Regions from separate parts of the Anaerobacillus sp. 63XJN7_5_ISO-PGPR-S23-430 genome, predicted to be linked through region 1. Evidence: predicted binding sites of a transcription regulator. Region 1 holds the regulator's gene; the other holds the start of a gene.

Evidence for each region. Region 1 encodes CtsR, which represses protease genes until heat stress. Its sites were predicted from a motif close to ATGGTCAATAAAGGTCAAACA; they were not measured.
Region 2: a site for CtsR is predicted at 5,001-5,021, ahead of clpP (ATP-dependent Clp endopeptidase proteolytic subunit ClpP). Genes of this name have one in related genera too.

The regions. Positions count from the first base shown of each region.
Region 1 covers NZ_CM149686.1:107,993-115,849, reverse strand. Annotated here, with positions in the region: gene disA (DNA integrity scanning diadenylate cyclase DisA) at 1-564, opposite strand, end outside; gene radA (DNA repair protein RadA) at 568-1,941, opposite strand; gene clpC (ATP-dependent protease ATP-binding subunit ClpC) at 2,219-4,660, opposite strand; gene AC0VYJ_RS00575 (protein arginine kinase) at 4,657-5,712, opposite strand; gene AC0VYJ_RS00570 (UvrB/UvrC motif-containing protein) at 5,754-6,290, opposite strand; gene AC0VYJ_RS00565 (CtsR family transcriptional regulator) at 6,329-6,790, opposite strand; rRNA gene rrf (5S ribosomal RNA) at 7,311-7,427, opposite strand; rRNA gene AC0VYJ_RS00555 (23S ribosomal RNA) at 7,661-7,857, opposite strand, start outside.
Region 2 covers NZ_CM149686.1:3,519,507-3,527,363, reverse strand. Annotated here, with positions in the region: gene AC0VYJ_RS18470 (8-oxo-dGTP diphosphatase) at 212-685, shown strand; gene rapZ (RNase adapter RapZ) at 731-1,621, shown strand; gene AC0VYJ_RS18460 (gluconeogenesis factor YvcK family protein) at 1,623-2,591, shown strand; gene whiA (DNA-binding protein WhiA) at 2,632-3,573, shown strand; gene AC0VYJ_RS18450 (HPr family phosphocarrier protein) at 3,896-4,150, shown strand; gene clpP (ATP-dependent Clp endopeptidase proteolytic subunit ClpP) at 4,357-4,941, opposite strand; gene AC0VYJ_RS18440 (YhjD family protein) at 5,106-5,492, opposite strand; tRNA gene AC0VYJ_RS18435 (tRNA-Arg) at 5,795-5,873, shown strand; gene AC0VYJ_RS18430 (hypothetical protein) at 6,036-6,317, opposite strand; gene rpoN (RNA polymerase factor sigma-54) at 6,510-7,805, shown strand.

The sequences.
Region 1 (7,857 bases):
AGCAACTTCCTGAAGGGTTACGAGTTCTTCAAACTCAAGAGCTCCGAGATCGGTAATCCCTTGATCAAGAACTGATTTGTATTTTTCAAGTGTTTGCATCGCCTGATTCGCTTTTGTCAGTATAACGCCGATTTCCTTTAATGAATAACGAATACTTCCTTGATAAAGTGTAATAACGTTGCGACGTTGTGAGATCGAGATCACTAGATTACCTGTTTGCTTGGCGACGCGTTCCGCTGTTCGATGTCGGATACCCGTCTCTGTAGACGGGATCGAAGTCTCGGGTATTAACTGTGTATTAGCATAAAGGATTTTAGAAGCTTCTTTGTTCAAAATAATGGCTCCATCCATTTTCGCAAGCTCATACAGGTAAGCAGGGGTAAACCGACACTCTATTGAAAATCCACCATCAACAATATCCTGCAATTTCCCATCATACCCCACAACGATTAAACCGCCAGTATTGGCTCGTAGTATATTATCGATTCCATGCCTTAACTGCGTACCGGGTGCAACGATTTTTAGAATTTCATTTATGATTTCCTGCTGCTTATCGATCTCCATCTTCTACCCTCCTAGCGCTTCATTTAATGCTTCATCTACGGTTTGAACGCCAATAACCTGAATACCTTCAGGGAAAGTCCAACCACCTATATTTTTCTTTGGAATAATAGCCCGCTCAAAACCAAGTTTGGCAGCTTCAATCACTCGTTGTTCGATCCGTGATACCCTTCTGATTTCTCCTGTTAGTCCAATTTCTCCTACCACAATATCTGATGGACGTGTTGGTTGATCTCTAAAACTGGACGCGATTGATACTGCAATAGCAAGATCAATTGCCGGCTCATCAAGTCGCACACCACCTGCAACATTTAAATAGGCATCCTGATTTTGCAGGAGAAGTCCTACTCTTTTCTCAAGAACTGCCATCAATAGAGAAACGCGGTTATGATCAATTCCTGTCGCAGTTCTTCGTGGATTCCCAAAGCTTGTTGGTGATATTAATGCCTGGATCTCAACTAGAACAGTTCTCGTTCCCTCCATAGATGCAACAACTGTTGAACCAGCTGATCCAGATGATCGTTCTTCTAGAAAGATTTCTGAAGGGTTAAGTACTTCTTCAAGCCCCTCTTCCTTCATCTCAAAAACACCTATTTCATTTGTTGACCCAAAACGGTTCTTTACTCCGCGTAGAATTCGAAACGTATGATGACGTTCCCCTTCAAAATAAAGCACAGCGTCAACCATATGTTCTAAAAGTCTCGGACCAGCAATTGATCCCTCTTTTGTCACATGTCCAACAATGAAAATAGCTATTCCTCTTGTTTTAGCTATACGCATAAGTTGAGAAGTACATTCCCGCACTTGTGAAACACTACCTGGTGCAGACGTAACTTCTGACCTGAAAATGGTTTGAATCGAATCGATGATCACAAGCTGGGGGTTTATTTCTTCAATTGCTTTACTAATATACTCAAGATCAGTCTCTGCTAATACATATAATTTTTCTGCATCGACCCCTAGACGATCTGCACGAAGCTTCGTCTGCTTGACCGACTCTTCACCAGAGATATAAAGAACCGGATGATCTTGGTCAGCAAGCTTTGATGACGTTTGGAGCAAAAGAGTTGACTTACCAATGCCTGGGTCCCCTCCAACAAGCACGAGGGAGCCTGGTACTACTCCGCCGCCTAACACGCGATCAAGCTCTGTAATATGAGTTAAAATCCTAGGCTCCATTTCTTTTTGAATACGTCGTATGGACGTCGGTTTACTTGCAGTTTCATTACTTGAAGTAACAAAGCGTCTTCGGTCATTGTCACCTGGTACAACCTCTTCCACCATAGTATTCCATTGATGGCACCCCGGACATTTCCCCATCCATTTTGCAGATTCATAGCCACAATCCTGACACATAAATTTCGTTTTTTTCTTTGCCATTTAACATCCTCACCTTCACGATCAACCGAACAAATTACTGTCTTTATTTTATCACAACTTATAAGTTCCTATGAACTCATAATGATTGGCAGATTCAAAAAGTTTTCTAGGACAAATAAACCGTCCTGTTTATTGAAATAACCTGCTTTTCAACTCTTTTACACTAGCATTCCGAAATAAGACATAGTCATTATCTCAATACCTTTCCCTTAAGTATCTCAAACCACTCCTCAAATATAAAAAAAACCGGAAGACATTTGCCTTCCGGTTGTTATTCTTAAGATGAAGTTGCTTCAGAAAGGGTCTCGACAACAAAATCATTTTCTTTATAATCGATTTTCACTCGTTGGCCTTTTTCGATGTTACCTCTAAGCAACTCTTCAGAAAGGCGATCTTCAATATGGCGCTGTAGAGCTCTTCTAAGCGGTCGAGCACCATACTCTGGATCATAACCTTCTTCAGAGATCTTATCGAGAGCCGTATCCGTTAATTCAAAATCAATACCATGATCTGATAGACGAGCTTTAAGCTGGTTGGCCATCAGAACAATGATTTCCTTCAAGTGTTTCTTTTCAAGCGAATGGAATACAATCGTCTCATCAATTCGGTTTAGGAACTCTGGACGGAAAGTCTTCTTAAGATCATCCATCACTTTACCTTTCATATCGCTATATTCCTGACCTTCAGAGCCTGTCGAAAAGCCAACGTATTTATTACGTTTAAGCGTGCTAGCTCCAACGTTTGAAGTCATAATAACGACAGTATTACGGAAATCGACTACGCGACCTTTAGAATCAGTCAATCGTCCATCTTCTAGTACTTGAAGAAGAATATTAAAGACATCTGGATGTGCTTTCTCAATTTCATCTAGCAAGATAACAGAATAAGGTTTGCGTCTTACCTTCTCAGTTAACTGGCCGCCTTCTTCATATCCAACGTAACCTGGAGGTGAACCAACAAGACGTGACGTTGAGTGTTTCTCCATGTACTCAGACATATCAATTCGGATAACAGAATCTTCTTCACCGAATAGTGTTTCAGCAACAGCACGAGCTAGTTCAGTTTTACCTACCCCTGTTGGCCCAAGGAAAATAAATGAACCAATTGGGCGCTTAGGATCCTTTAATCCAGCACGAGCACGTCGTACTGCTTTTGAAATAGATTTTACGGCTTCTTCTTGACCGATCAGGCGATTATGAAGAATCTCTTCCATTTTCAATAGACGTTCTGTTTCCTGCTCTTCTAGCTTGGAAACCGGGATACCGGTCCAATTGGCAACGACAATCGCAATATCCTCCGGTGTAACCTCTTGATTCTCTTTTCCTTGCTTTTCTTTCCATTCTTTCTTCGTCTGCTCTAGCTGCTCGCGTAAGCGTTGTTCAGAATCACGAAGAGAAGCGGCTTTCTCAAACTCCTGGCTTTGAACAGAAGCATCCTTTTCTTTTCGAACCTCTTCAAGCTTCTTATCAAGTTCTTTTAAATTTGGTGGTGCAGTATAAGAACGAAGGCGAACTTTCGAAGCGGCTTCGTCAATTAAATCAATTGCTTTATCCGGTAAGAAACGATCCGAAATGTAACGATCTGAAAGTTTAACCGCGGCTTCGATCGCATCGTCAGTAATCGTAACGCGGTGATGAGCTTCATAACGATCTCTAAGTCCCTTTAAAATAAGAGCGGACTCATCACTTGTCGGTTCGTTAACTTGAATTGGTTGGAAGCGACGTTCAAGGGCAGCATCCTTCTCAATGTATTTACGATACTCATCAAGAGTAGTAGCACCAATACATTGAAGTTCTCCTCTTGCTAGTGCAGGTTTAAGAATATTTGAAGCATCAATTGCTCCTTCTGCACCACCAGCGCCAATTAGTGTATGAAGTTCATCAATAAACAGAATAATGTTACCTGCCTGACGAATTTCATCCATTACTTTCTTCAAACGGTCTTCAAATTCACCGCGGTATTTCGTACCTGCAACGACAGTACCCATATCTAGCGTCATAACGCGCTTATCACGAAGCGTTTCAGGTACTTCATTGTTAATAATTTGCTGAGCAAGGCCTTCTGCAATTGCAGTTTTACCAACTCCTGGCTCTCCGATTAGGACAGGGTTATTCTTTGTACGTCGGCTAAGCACTTCAATCACTCGCTCAATTTCTTTGCTTCGACCAATAACAGGATCCAGTCCGTTGTCTCGAGCGATCACAGTAAGATCTCTTGCAAGACTATCTAGTGTAGGAGTATTTGCGCTCGCTCCTCCAGCTTGATGACTAGAAGAAGAGCTTTCATTACTACCTAACAATTGTAGAACCTGCTGACGAGCTTTATTTAAGCTTACCCCTAAGTTATTAAGTACGCGTGCAGCAACACCTTCACCCTCGCGAATTAAGCCAAGTAGAATATGTTCAGTACCTACATAGGAATGGCTCAACTTACGTGCTTCATCCATCGATAATTCAATCACTTTTTTAGCTCGTGGTGTATAGTGAATGGATTGAACAGAATCCTGCCCGCGTCCAATTAACTTCTCTACTTCTTTTTGAATCTTGTCTGAGCCAAGTCCAAGTGCTGTTAACGCTTTGGCTGCAATACCTTCACCTTCACGGACTAACCCAAGTAAGATATGTTCAGTACCAACGTTGTTATGGCCAAGTCGGATCGCCTCTTCTTGTGCTAAAGCAAGTACTTTCTGGGCACGTTCTGTAAATCGTCCAAACATCATTGTTCATCACCCTCCAAATTCTTCGTTAGTTGATCTTCAAGTTCAAGTCTTTCTCTAATTAAAGTAGCACGTTTGATATCTCGTTCCGTAGGGGTAAGACTTGCCCCAGCATACTGCTGTAAGAAACCTGGTTGAGTTAGGATAAGCAATTCATTCAATATCGATTTAGATAAGCCTTTTACAAGACCTGAATCAATACCAAGTCTTACATCTGACAAACACTTAGCTGCTTCTTTTGATTGAATAATTCTGCTGTTCTGCAGAACACCAAGGGCACGATAAATACGATCCTCTAACTCAATTCGGGAGTTATCTAGAAGTGCCCTTCTAGCAGCACGTTCTTTTTCGATAACTTGCATAACCACACCTTGTAAATCTTCGATGATGTCATCTTCTGTCTTTCCAAGAGTGATCTGATTTGATATCTGAAAAATATTACCTAGCGCTTCGCTACCTTCCCCATAGCTACCTCTTACGACAAGACCGAGCTGGTTGATAGCCGGAATAATATGGTTTAATTGCTGTGTTAATACAAGCGCAGGGAGGTGTAGCATAACAGAAGCTCGCATGCCGGTTCCCACATTAGTAGGACAACTTGTTAAATATCCTTTTCTTTCATCAAATGCGTAGTCAACTTTTCCTTCAATCCAGTTATCTAATGAATTTGCAATGGTTAGCGCCTTCTTCAGTTCGAACCCTGCAACTAGACATTGAATACGAAAATGATCTTCTTCATTAATCATTATACTAACCGTTTCATTCTCGCTCAGAAGCACACCGCCGTTATTTGAGTGTTCGATAAGGTTAGGACTAATCAAGTGCTTCTCCACAAGAACTCTCTTCTCGATAGGTTTTAACTCATCCATTTCAATTAGTTCAAGTTCACCAATCTGGTCGTCTGGAATATCTGTAAACTGTTGTCGAACTTCTTTTATAACTTGTAAATTATCCTCACTGTTTGAAACGATCGGAAAAACATAATTCTTTAAGTTACGTGCAAATCGGACCCGACTGCTCATGACAATATCAGAATCTGGCCCCTCATCTTTCATCCATGGGCTTACGGCTTCACTGATAAAATGCTGAAGTGACATTATGCTCCCCCTTCCCATTTGCTCTTTTCTTCAAGGGAACGAATCAAATCTCTAGTTTCTGCAGCTTTTTCAAATTCTTCATGCTGGATATACTCTTTCATTTTGCTTCTTAAGTTCTGAACTTTGCGTTCAATTTCTATCGCTGCTCCAGCCCTCTTCGGAACTTTTCCAGCGTGAACAGTATTGCCCCCATGAACTTTTTTAAGTATAGGATCCAAGTTATCCGAAAAGGTTTTGTAGCACTCAGAACACCCAAATCTTCCAATCTTAGTGAATTGTTGATAGGTCAACCCACACTTTGGACAGTGTATTGGCTCTTTTTTATAAAAAGACTGAGCTGGATTCTCCTCAATAGGGGTATCGAAATTTAGTAATCCCGATAATAAGTTATGGATAGAAAAATGGTTAGTGCCTGGCTCAACCTCACCTTTTTCCTTAGCACACTTCTCACAAATGTGAAACTCTGTTTTTTCACCATTAATAATCTTAGTGAAATGAAGCGTAGCAGGGCGCTCACCACATTCCTGACAAGTCATAGGGCAACCCTCCTTCTCTACCCTAAAAAGTATAAAATTTATTTATATTTTAAAGCAGTTAGCATGGCACGCAACATATTCGCACGCAGATGATCTCTAACTGGTAATTCTATAGTAATCACAGTACGATCTAGTACGCTTAACATTAACTTCGCTTCTCGCTCCGAAATTACCTCTTCTTCATGTAAACGAAGAATAATATTTTCTGAAACTACTTGTGGCACTTGATTTTTGACGATCTGTATCATTTCGTCTATTAAATCAGCGTGGGTTTCGGGTTTAACTTTAACGATCCGTATATAACCCCCTCCACCTCTCTTACTTTCCACAATATAGCCTTTTTCAATCGTAAAGCGGGTATTTATTACATAATTAATTTGCGAGGGAACACATTGAAATTTATCTGCTATTTCACTTCGCTTTATTTCAACAGCATCCCTTCCATCCACCATTAAAATTTTCTTTAGATATGCTTCAATAATATCGGAAACATTCCTCACGTAGTTCCCTCCTCTCCGTCCCCATACTGACTTTGACTATATTTGACGTTAAATATATTATAACGTTTTTATCAAGGATTGCAAAGCAACAAGCCTATCGTAGTTCTTCTGTATAAAGCATTACCATTTAAGATAAATCCAAGACTCTTTTTTCTCTAGTTTTCACCTTTTAATAGAGCAACTATAATTTTCTTCAGAAAACTATTAAACAAAAAAATACGATTAGACTCGAATAATTCATTTGCTACATAAGGGTAGCAAAATTTTTCATTAAAAGTTTCTTAACCCTGCAATATGAATTGCTTATATTTCTCTATTATATAGAGTGCTTAGATAGAGAATATATCCGATCAGGTATTTAGATGCTTGAGGAATTACTCTGCGATAGTAAGGCAAAACAATTATGCAAACAGAAAAATTAATTCCGCGATCTTTTAAAACAGAACTAGCTATCTAAAATTGTTGAGAAAGAAATACAAAAAAAGCGAGAAACCCTCAGGTCTCTCGCTTCTCTTATGTTGCCTAGCGACGTCCTACTCTTGCAGGGGGAGATCCCCCAACTACCATCGGCGCTGAAGAGCTTAACTTCCGTGTTCGGCATGGGAACGGGTGTGACCTCTTCGCCATCATCACTAGACTAACAGGATGTTAGCCGTTCGGTGTTCACCACAGGACGTGGTGGCACTTAATCGAACTTCCTTATTTCAGGTGTTCCCTGAAAACTAGATAGCACGCACAACTTTCCAATATGTCCAGCTACGTAAGCCAAATCCTCGATCGTTTCACCTTTTGATTCTGACGCATAAAGCGCGTCTGACTCAAAAGCCTCCAACGCTTGTCGGATTTAAACGGCTTACTTCGCTTTTCGTTTAGGTTAAGCCCTCGATCGATTAGTATTCGTCAGCTCCACGTGTTGCCACGCTTCCACCCCGAACCTATCTACCTCATCATCTCTAAGGGATCTTACCAGCTTCATGCTGTGGGAAATCTCATCTCGAGGGGGGCTTCATGCTTAGATGCTTTCAGCACTTATCCCTTCCACACGTAGCTACCCAGCTATGCTCCTG
Region 2 (7,857 bases), 890 kb from region 1:
ATAAATAGATTTAACCCCCTTTAAATAGATTCATTCATTGGCACGGGCATATGCTCCGTGCTCTTTTTTTTGTGGAGTTGAGACGGTTCGTAACAGCTTCTCCAAACCGATCTCATTGTTCATGATAAGCAATCATAGTATACTATGTATAGAAAATCTAGAAGTCTGAGCACATAAGGCTTTCATATAAAAATCGGATAATTGAATTGAGGTGACAATTGTGCAACGTGTAACAAACTGTATTTTAAATGACGAAGCAAATGATCGAGTACTTTTACTACAAAAGCCAAGACGCGGATGGTGGGTTGCACCAGGTGGAAAAATGGAATCGGAAGAATCAATCCGTGACTCAGTGATCCGAGAGTTTCGAGAAGAGACTGGTGTCTATTTAAAGAACCCAAAACTAAAAGGCATTTTCACATTCATTATTAAAGAAAATGAAGTAACAAAATCAGAATGGATGATGTTTACGTTTCTTGCAACGGAGTACGATGGCGAGCCAGTTGAGAAATCAGATGAAGGAAAAGTCTCCTGGGTAAATACAAATGATGTTAGTGAGCTTCCAATGGCCCCAGGTGATTATCATATACTTGATTATATGATGAAGGGTCACGGCATTATTTACGGTACATTTACTTATACACCTGACTTTAAACTTCTTTCATATCGATTAGATCCGTCTTAAATAGAAGTGTCACAATAAGAGAAATTGAGAAACGGAGTGGGGAAAATGACCGATTCGATTGATAAACGCATTCATATGGTCATTATTACAGGAATGAGTGGTGCTGGTAAGACAGTGGCAATGCAGTGTTTTGAAGATATCGGCTATTTCTGTATTGATAATCTGCCACCCGCGCTCTTACCGAAGTTCGTTGAAATGGTTGACGGTTCGGAAGGGAAATTAAATAAAGTAGCACTCGTGATGGATTTGCGTGGTGGGGATTTCTTTGACCATCTCGTGGAAGCTGTTGATCACCTCGATTCACATGAGCGTCTTGATGCGGAGATTCTTTTCCTTGATTCAAAGGACTCAACACTTGTCAGGCGCTATAAAGAAACAAGACGTTCTCATCCGCTTGCACCAGAAGGTTTGCCGCTAGAAGGCATTAAGAAAGAAAGAGAAATGCTTGAAGAGCTAAAAGGGCGCTCTCAGCAAATTATTGATACGAGCGACATTAAGCCAGTTCAGCTAAGAGAAAAAATCATGGACCGATTCTCGAACAATGAGAAAGAGAACTTTGGTGTCAATGTGATGTCGTTTGGATTTAAATACGGTATTCCAATCGATGCTGATCTAGTCTTTGACATTCGTTTTCTACCAAACCCACACTATGTGGAGCATTTGCGTCCAAAAACAGGTGTGGAAGAAGAAGTCGCGAACTATGTATTTAAGTGGAAAGAAACACAAACATTTCTAGCTAAATTAATTGATATGCTTGCGTATATGCTTCCTCAATATAAACGAGAAGGGAAGAGCCAGCTCGTCATTGGGATTGGATGTACGGGTGGAAAGCATCGATCTGTTGCATTTGCAGAACACATTGGTCACCATTTCGAAACAGAGTATCGCACGAATATTACGCACAGGGATATCGAAAAAGGGAAGGGTCATAAATAATATGGATGACACTAATCTGCCAAAGGCTGTTGTCATTGGTGGAGGAACAGGCCTATCGGTACTTCTTCGTGGACTTAAAAAGTTTCCTGTCGACATTACTGCGATTGTCACTGTAGCTGACGACGGAGGAAGTTCAGGTCGATTACGTGATGAGTTTGATATACCTCCTCCAGGTGATGTACGAAATGTTATTACAGCGTTATCGGAGGTTGAACCTCTGTTAGAAGGACTTATGCAACATCGGTTTAAAAATGGGAATGGACTATCAGGTCATTCCCTTGGCAACCTAATGTTAGCCGCCATGACGGACATTACTGGTGATTTTGTAACAGGAGTTAGAGAAATGTGCCGCGTTCTTAACGTACGTGGTGAAGTTCTTCCTGCATCAAATCGAAGTATTGTTTTACATGCTGAAATGCGTGATGGTACTTTTGTTCAAGGTGAATCACAAATTCCAAAGGTAAATAAAGCAATTAAGAGGGTATTTCTTTCACCACCAGGCATCAAAGCGCTCCCCGAATCTCTACAAGCTATTCGTGAAGCTGATTTGATTGTTCTTGGGCCAGGTAGTCTATATACAAGTATTCTACCGAATTTACTTGTTCCGGGCATTGCTGAGGAAATTCAGCAGTCTAAGGCAAGGAAAGTGTATGTTTGTAACGTTATGACTCAGCTAGGTGAAACGGAAAACTATACGGCGAGTGACCACGTGCAGGCACTCATTGATCACATCGGCTATAAACTTATGGATACGATTATTGTAAATGAGGAAATGATTCCATCTTTCTATGCAAAACGTTATGCACAAGAACGAGCAGAGGTTGTGCAATATGACGAAAATCGTCTAAAGAGCTTTGGTTTTCATGTAATCAGTGATAAAATTATTCAATACGATGAGAAATATGTACGCCATGATGCGAAGGAAATATCATCGATTCTTTTATCCTTATTAGACGATAAAAGATCATGATGGGTCAGTGGGGCCCCTGCATGAAAAAGGGGGGATGGCAATGTCATTTGCTGCTGATACAAAGAAAGAATTGACGCAGTTAGAAAGTAAACCTTGCTGTGCAAGATCAGAACTAGCAGCACTTATTCGAATGAATGGATCGATCTCGTTTGGTAACAGACAGCTGATTCTAAACATTCCGACTGAACATGCTGCCATTGCAAGAAGAATTTATACGCTCATTAAGCGGATATACAACTTCGATGTTGAACTACTTGTCCGTAAAAAAATGAGGCTGAAGAAAAACAATGTATACATTGTCCGTGTCTCAGCCAAAGCAAGAGATCTCCTTGAAGATCTCGGTATAATGGATAACGCCTTTACGTTCACTAGAGTAATCTCAAAGGATTTTACCAAGAAGTCTTGTTGCAAACGTTCTTATCTAAGAGGAGCATTTCTTGCGGGGGGATCAATCAATCATCCTGAAACCTCTTATCATCTTGAGATCTTCTCAATGTACGAAGAGCATACGGAATCGCTTTGTAACTTAATGAATGAATTTGGATTAAATGCGAAAATGCTTGAGCGAAAGAAAGGGTATATCGTTTATATCAAAGAAGGCGAGAAGATTACAGAGTTCTTAAGTGTTGTCGGTGCCCATCAGGCGCTGCTCTATTTTGAGGATGTACGCATTATGAAAGACATGCGGAATTCTGTTAATCGAATCGTGAATTGCGAAACGGCTAATTTGAATAAAACGGTAGGCGCGGCTTTTCGACAGGTTGAGAATATTCGCTTCATCCAAAAGGAAGTTGGTTTAGAAATTCTTCCTGATAAGTTAAGAGAGATCGCTGAACTTCGCGTGAAGCATCAAGATGTTACACTGAAAGAACTCGGTGAGATGGTTACTGGAGGAGCTATTAGTAAATCAGGAATCAATCATAGATTACGAAAGATTGACCAGATTGCAGATAAGCTTCGTGATGGTAAACCGATCTCCTAAGCCTTTCGGACAAGTTAGAAAAAAGCTTCCACCTATAATGGTGGAAGGTTGTTTTCTAGCAGTACAATAGATAGCATGAATCTTCAAAGAAAAACCCTATTTTTCTTAATGAAAGCATTGGAAATAGCGTTTTTCTAAATTTTTCACCTTTCGAGATAGCGCTTACTTTTTTAGGTAATTTAACACTTTAGTAAATTTAAAATCGAGAGGCCACAAAATGAGCTATCATAGCTTTAGTTTGAAAGTGGCGAGTGCAAGGGAAACTGGTATAGCGCTTCTGGTGTTCTGATCGACTGTTTTAAATAAGGGGAGGAATGAACAAGTGATTCAAAAAGAAGTTGTGGTTACTTTGGATACAGGATTACAGGCACGTCCAGCAGCTCTGTTTGTACAGGAAGCAAACCGATTTAACTCGGATATCTTCCTTGAGAAGGACGGTAAAAAAGTTAATGCCAAAAGCATCATGGGCATCATGAGCCTTGCTGTTGGTACTGGTTCTTCTGTTATTTTAACTGTTGATGGTAATGATGAAGAAGATGCGATGTCTTCATTAATTGATTTTATTCAAAAAGATTAGCAAAACCTGGCTGTGTGCCAGTTTTTTGTTTTGCATTAAATTGTTAACGTTGCGAAACATTCTTAAGAGAATAGAGTTATAGAGAGTGGGATCATCCATTGTGGTTCATTGGCTGCTCAAATAGCAGATGGTTCAAAAACAACGCCTATTCTAAGAAAGAAAAAGCCTTTCCCAACAATGTAGGGAAAGGCTTTTTAGGGTCTATCTTATGCTTTCTTTTCCATTACTTCATCAATCAAGCCGTATTCTTTCGCTTCAGTCGCTTCCATGAAACGGTCACGATCTGTGTCGCGATCGATTGTTTCAAGTGGTTGACCTGTGCGCTCAGAAAGAATTTTGTTTAGCTTCTCGCGCATTTGGATGATGCGTTTTGCGTGAATTTCAATGTCAGAAGCCTGACCTTGAGTACCACCGAGCGGTTGGTGAATCATTACTTCACTGTTTGGTAGAGCATAGCGCTTACCAGGTTCACCAGCAGCAAGTAGGAAGGCACCCATTGAAGCAGCCATACCGATGCAGATTGTTGATACTTTTGGCTTAATGAATTGCATAGTATCGTAAATCGCCATACCTGCAGTGATTGAACCACCAGGGCTGTTGATATAAAGTGAGATGTCTTTATCTGGGTCTTCAGCAGCAAGGAAAAGAAGTTGTGCAACGACTGCGTTTGATACGTTGTCGTCAATTGCTGTTCCTAGCATAATAATACGGTCCTTAAGAAGACGAGAATAAATGTCGTACGCTCTCTCACCGCGGTTTGTTTGTTCAATTACCGTTGGAATTAAAACCATTTTAAATTCCTCCCTTATATTTGTGGAATATGTAGTTGCTGTATGTTCATCATACCTAAAAGGTCAGTATAGGTCAAATAAAGTGCTGTCCTATTTTTTAAACGATGAAAAGGGTTTGATTTTTCTTTAACCACATACACCCATTTTCCCCGCATCCCTTTATTTTAAACAGAGCGAATGTTCCTTTTTTTTAATCGATCGTCTGCTAAAAAGTAGGCTAAAATTCGTCTTTCTACCTGATTACGTATTTGAATGGAAGAATAGCGGTATGTTTGATTGTAACCTCGACAATATACTTTGCAAATCACAACATCTTCTTTCGTATCTTCTATATAGACGCGGATTCCTCTATCATGAAGCATTGCTTTTGCCCATTTTAAGTCAGAGGAGGCTAACGTTATAGCGGCATGAATTAGTTCCAGATAAGGGCGCGGAAGTTTCATTTTCGAATGGTTCACCCATTTCGTGTCAATTTCCAGCACTCTTTTCAGGTAAGGAAGTAAGAGGTAGTTTCTTAATGCCTTCGTTTCTTCTTTACTTAATTGGAACATGATCATCCCCACCTAACAGAACATATGTTTGGTATAACTTTACTATGAGACAGGTGAGACGTCAAGAACTGAAGCGATACCTTTTCTATGATATGAATGAAATGTTTGGATAATAGCTTTGGCCAATATTGTTAATATCTCACCGTTCACCAGAGCAAAAAAGCAACAGCGTTCATTAACATGGTATAGATAAAATGCTCTTATACACTATTGATTACTCATTGATCGTCACTTGGAAGCTATGAAATTCACCTTGCAAAAAAAGGGGGCATATCGTATAATAATCCTTGCGCTAATGAAGCGCGCCCGTAGCTCAGTCGGATAGAGCGGTGGTTTCCGGTACCGCGTCAGTCGGGGGTTCGAATCCCTCCGGGCGCACCAAATACATAATTCCAATCCCTTTCGCTAGTGTGAAGGGGATTTTTTTATGATAAATGTCATCTTTGTTCGCTTAGATCCAGGGAATGAATAGTATCCTTCATTTTGAACAGAAAAAAAAGAAGAGTAGAACTCGTCCACTCTTCTTGCGATCAGTCTTACCTTCTAACAGGGCTTATCTTTGTCATCGTCATGTCCTTTGCTGATTGCTCCACTCATCGTGTGTTTGAAGCCTGAGTGCATTCCAGTAGCGCATAGTCCAAGCCATAATCCTATAAAGAAGGCTTTTTTGAAGTCTTCCGGTTCAACATAAATGTGGCTCATTACAATTCCGATTCCAATGGAAAGAATCGGTAAGAACCTTACCGGAAAACCAAACACCTTAAAAAGGTGTACAACTCCAATGATGACTGGAAGCAAAGCAATTCCATATACAGCTAAATCCATGGCATTTGCCTCCTTTTTCTCTCTCTATAAGACAGTTTATGTAGAAATTTGACTAAGGGACGGGCTATTTCATCATTTTCTTTAAAAATGGTGTCAAAATCCCCTTTTAAAAAACAGAAAATTCTGGTCATTTTCATTTTTTTCATACCATAAAATGAAGCGATATAGTATGATGAAGGTGGAGGGATTGCGATGGAATTAGGATTGATACAAAAGCAGACAACGAAATTAGTCATGACAACCCAGTTGCATCAAGCGATTTCTATACTCCAATATTCTACGGTCGAATTACTGGAGTACGTGAAAGAACAGGCTCTTGAAAATCCATTAATTGAATTACACTCCCCTTCATGGGATGGTGGCGTTCGTTCTTCAAAACGCTCTTATGATACGGGGCTTAAAAAAGATCCACTCGAATACGCTGAAACAAGAAAAAGTTTGCATGATGAGTTACACGATCAGGCGAGGTGTCTACACTTTCCACGTAAAAGGGAAGCCGTTGTGCATTATTTAATTGATAATATTGATGAAAGTGGTTACTTAAGAATAAATGAGACGGAGGTAATGAATTACTTTAATGTCGAGCACTTTGAGATCACTGAAGCCATTAGAGAGATTCAATTACTTGACCCACCAGGTATAGGGGCGCGCTCACTTTCCGAATGTCTCTTTTTACAGTTAAATGAGTCGGGAGAAATTTTCGAGCTTGCTCGAGATCTTGTTTCCTATCATTTGAAAGCGCTAGCAGAAAAGAAATATCGTGAACTCTCGAGAGAATTTCATGTTCCTGTGGAGCAGATACAGCGGGCTGCGGATATAGTAGCTGATCTCGATCCTCGTCCAGGATCAAAGTGGGGTATTGATAAACCATCCTACATTGTTCCAGATGTCATGATAGAAGAGAAAAATGGTAGATTCTCTATTGCATTACTTGATGACGATTTACCAGCAATGAAAGTGAGCAACGCCTACCGTTCTTTTAAAAATAACGAAGCGGAAGAGTATCTAAAGGATAAATATCAGCAAGTCAGCTGGTTATTAAAAAGTATTGAGCAAAGAAAGCAAACGCTTCGAGCAATAATGGGCGTTTTTATTGTTCACCAACAAAATTTTTTGAGAAATGGGATTAGTGAGCTTTCACCAATAACCTTGAGGGAAGTAGCGATGGAAGCAGATGTCCACGAGTCCACGGTAAGTCGAGCGATTAAAAGCAAATACGTTCAAACGCCACATGGTCTTTTCGCCTTAAAGGACTTATTTACTTCCAAACTGTCTAGTGAGTCTGGAGAAGCTGCTTCTTCCTCTAGTGTAAAGCTATTCATTAAGGAACTTGTGGAGAACGAGAATAAGATGAAACCATTATCAGATCAAAAGATTGTAGAAGCTCTTCATATCCAGAAAGGGATTGAAGTATCGAGGCGTACGATTGCAAAGTATCGAGATGAGTTAAAGATCTTAAGCTCATCGAAACGAAAACGATTTTCGTAGCGGCTACACTAGTCGCTTTTTTTTTTTTTGCGTTCGAAAGGCTGTCTGAGTA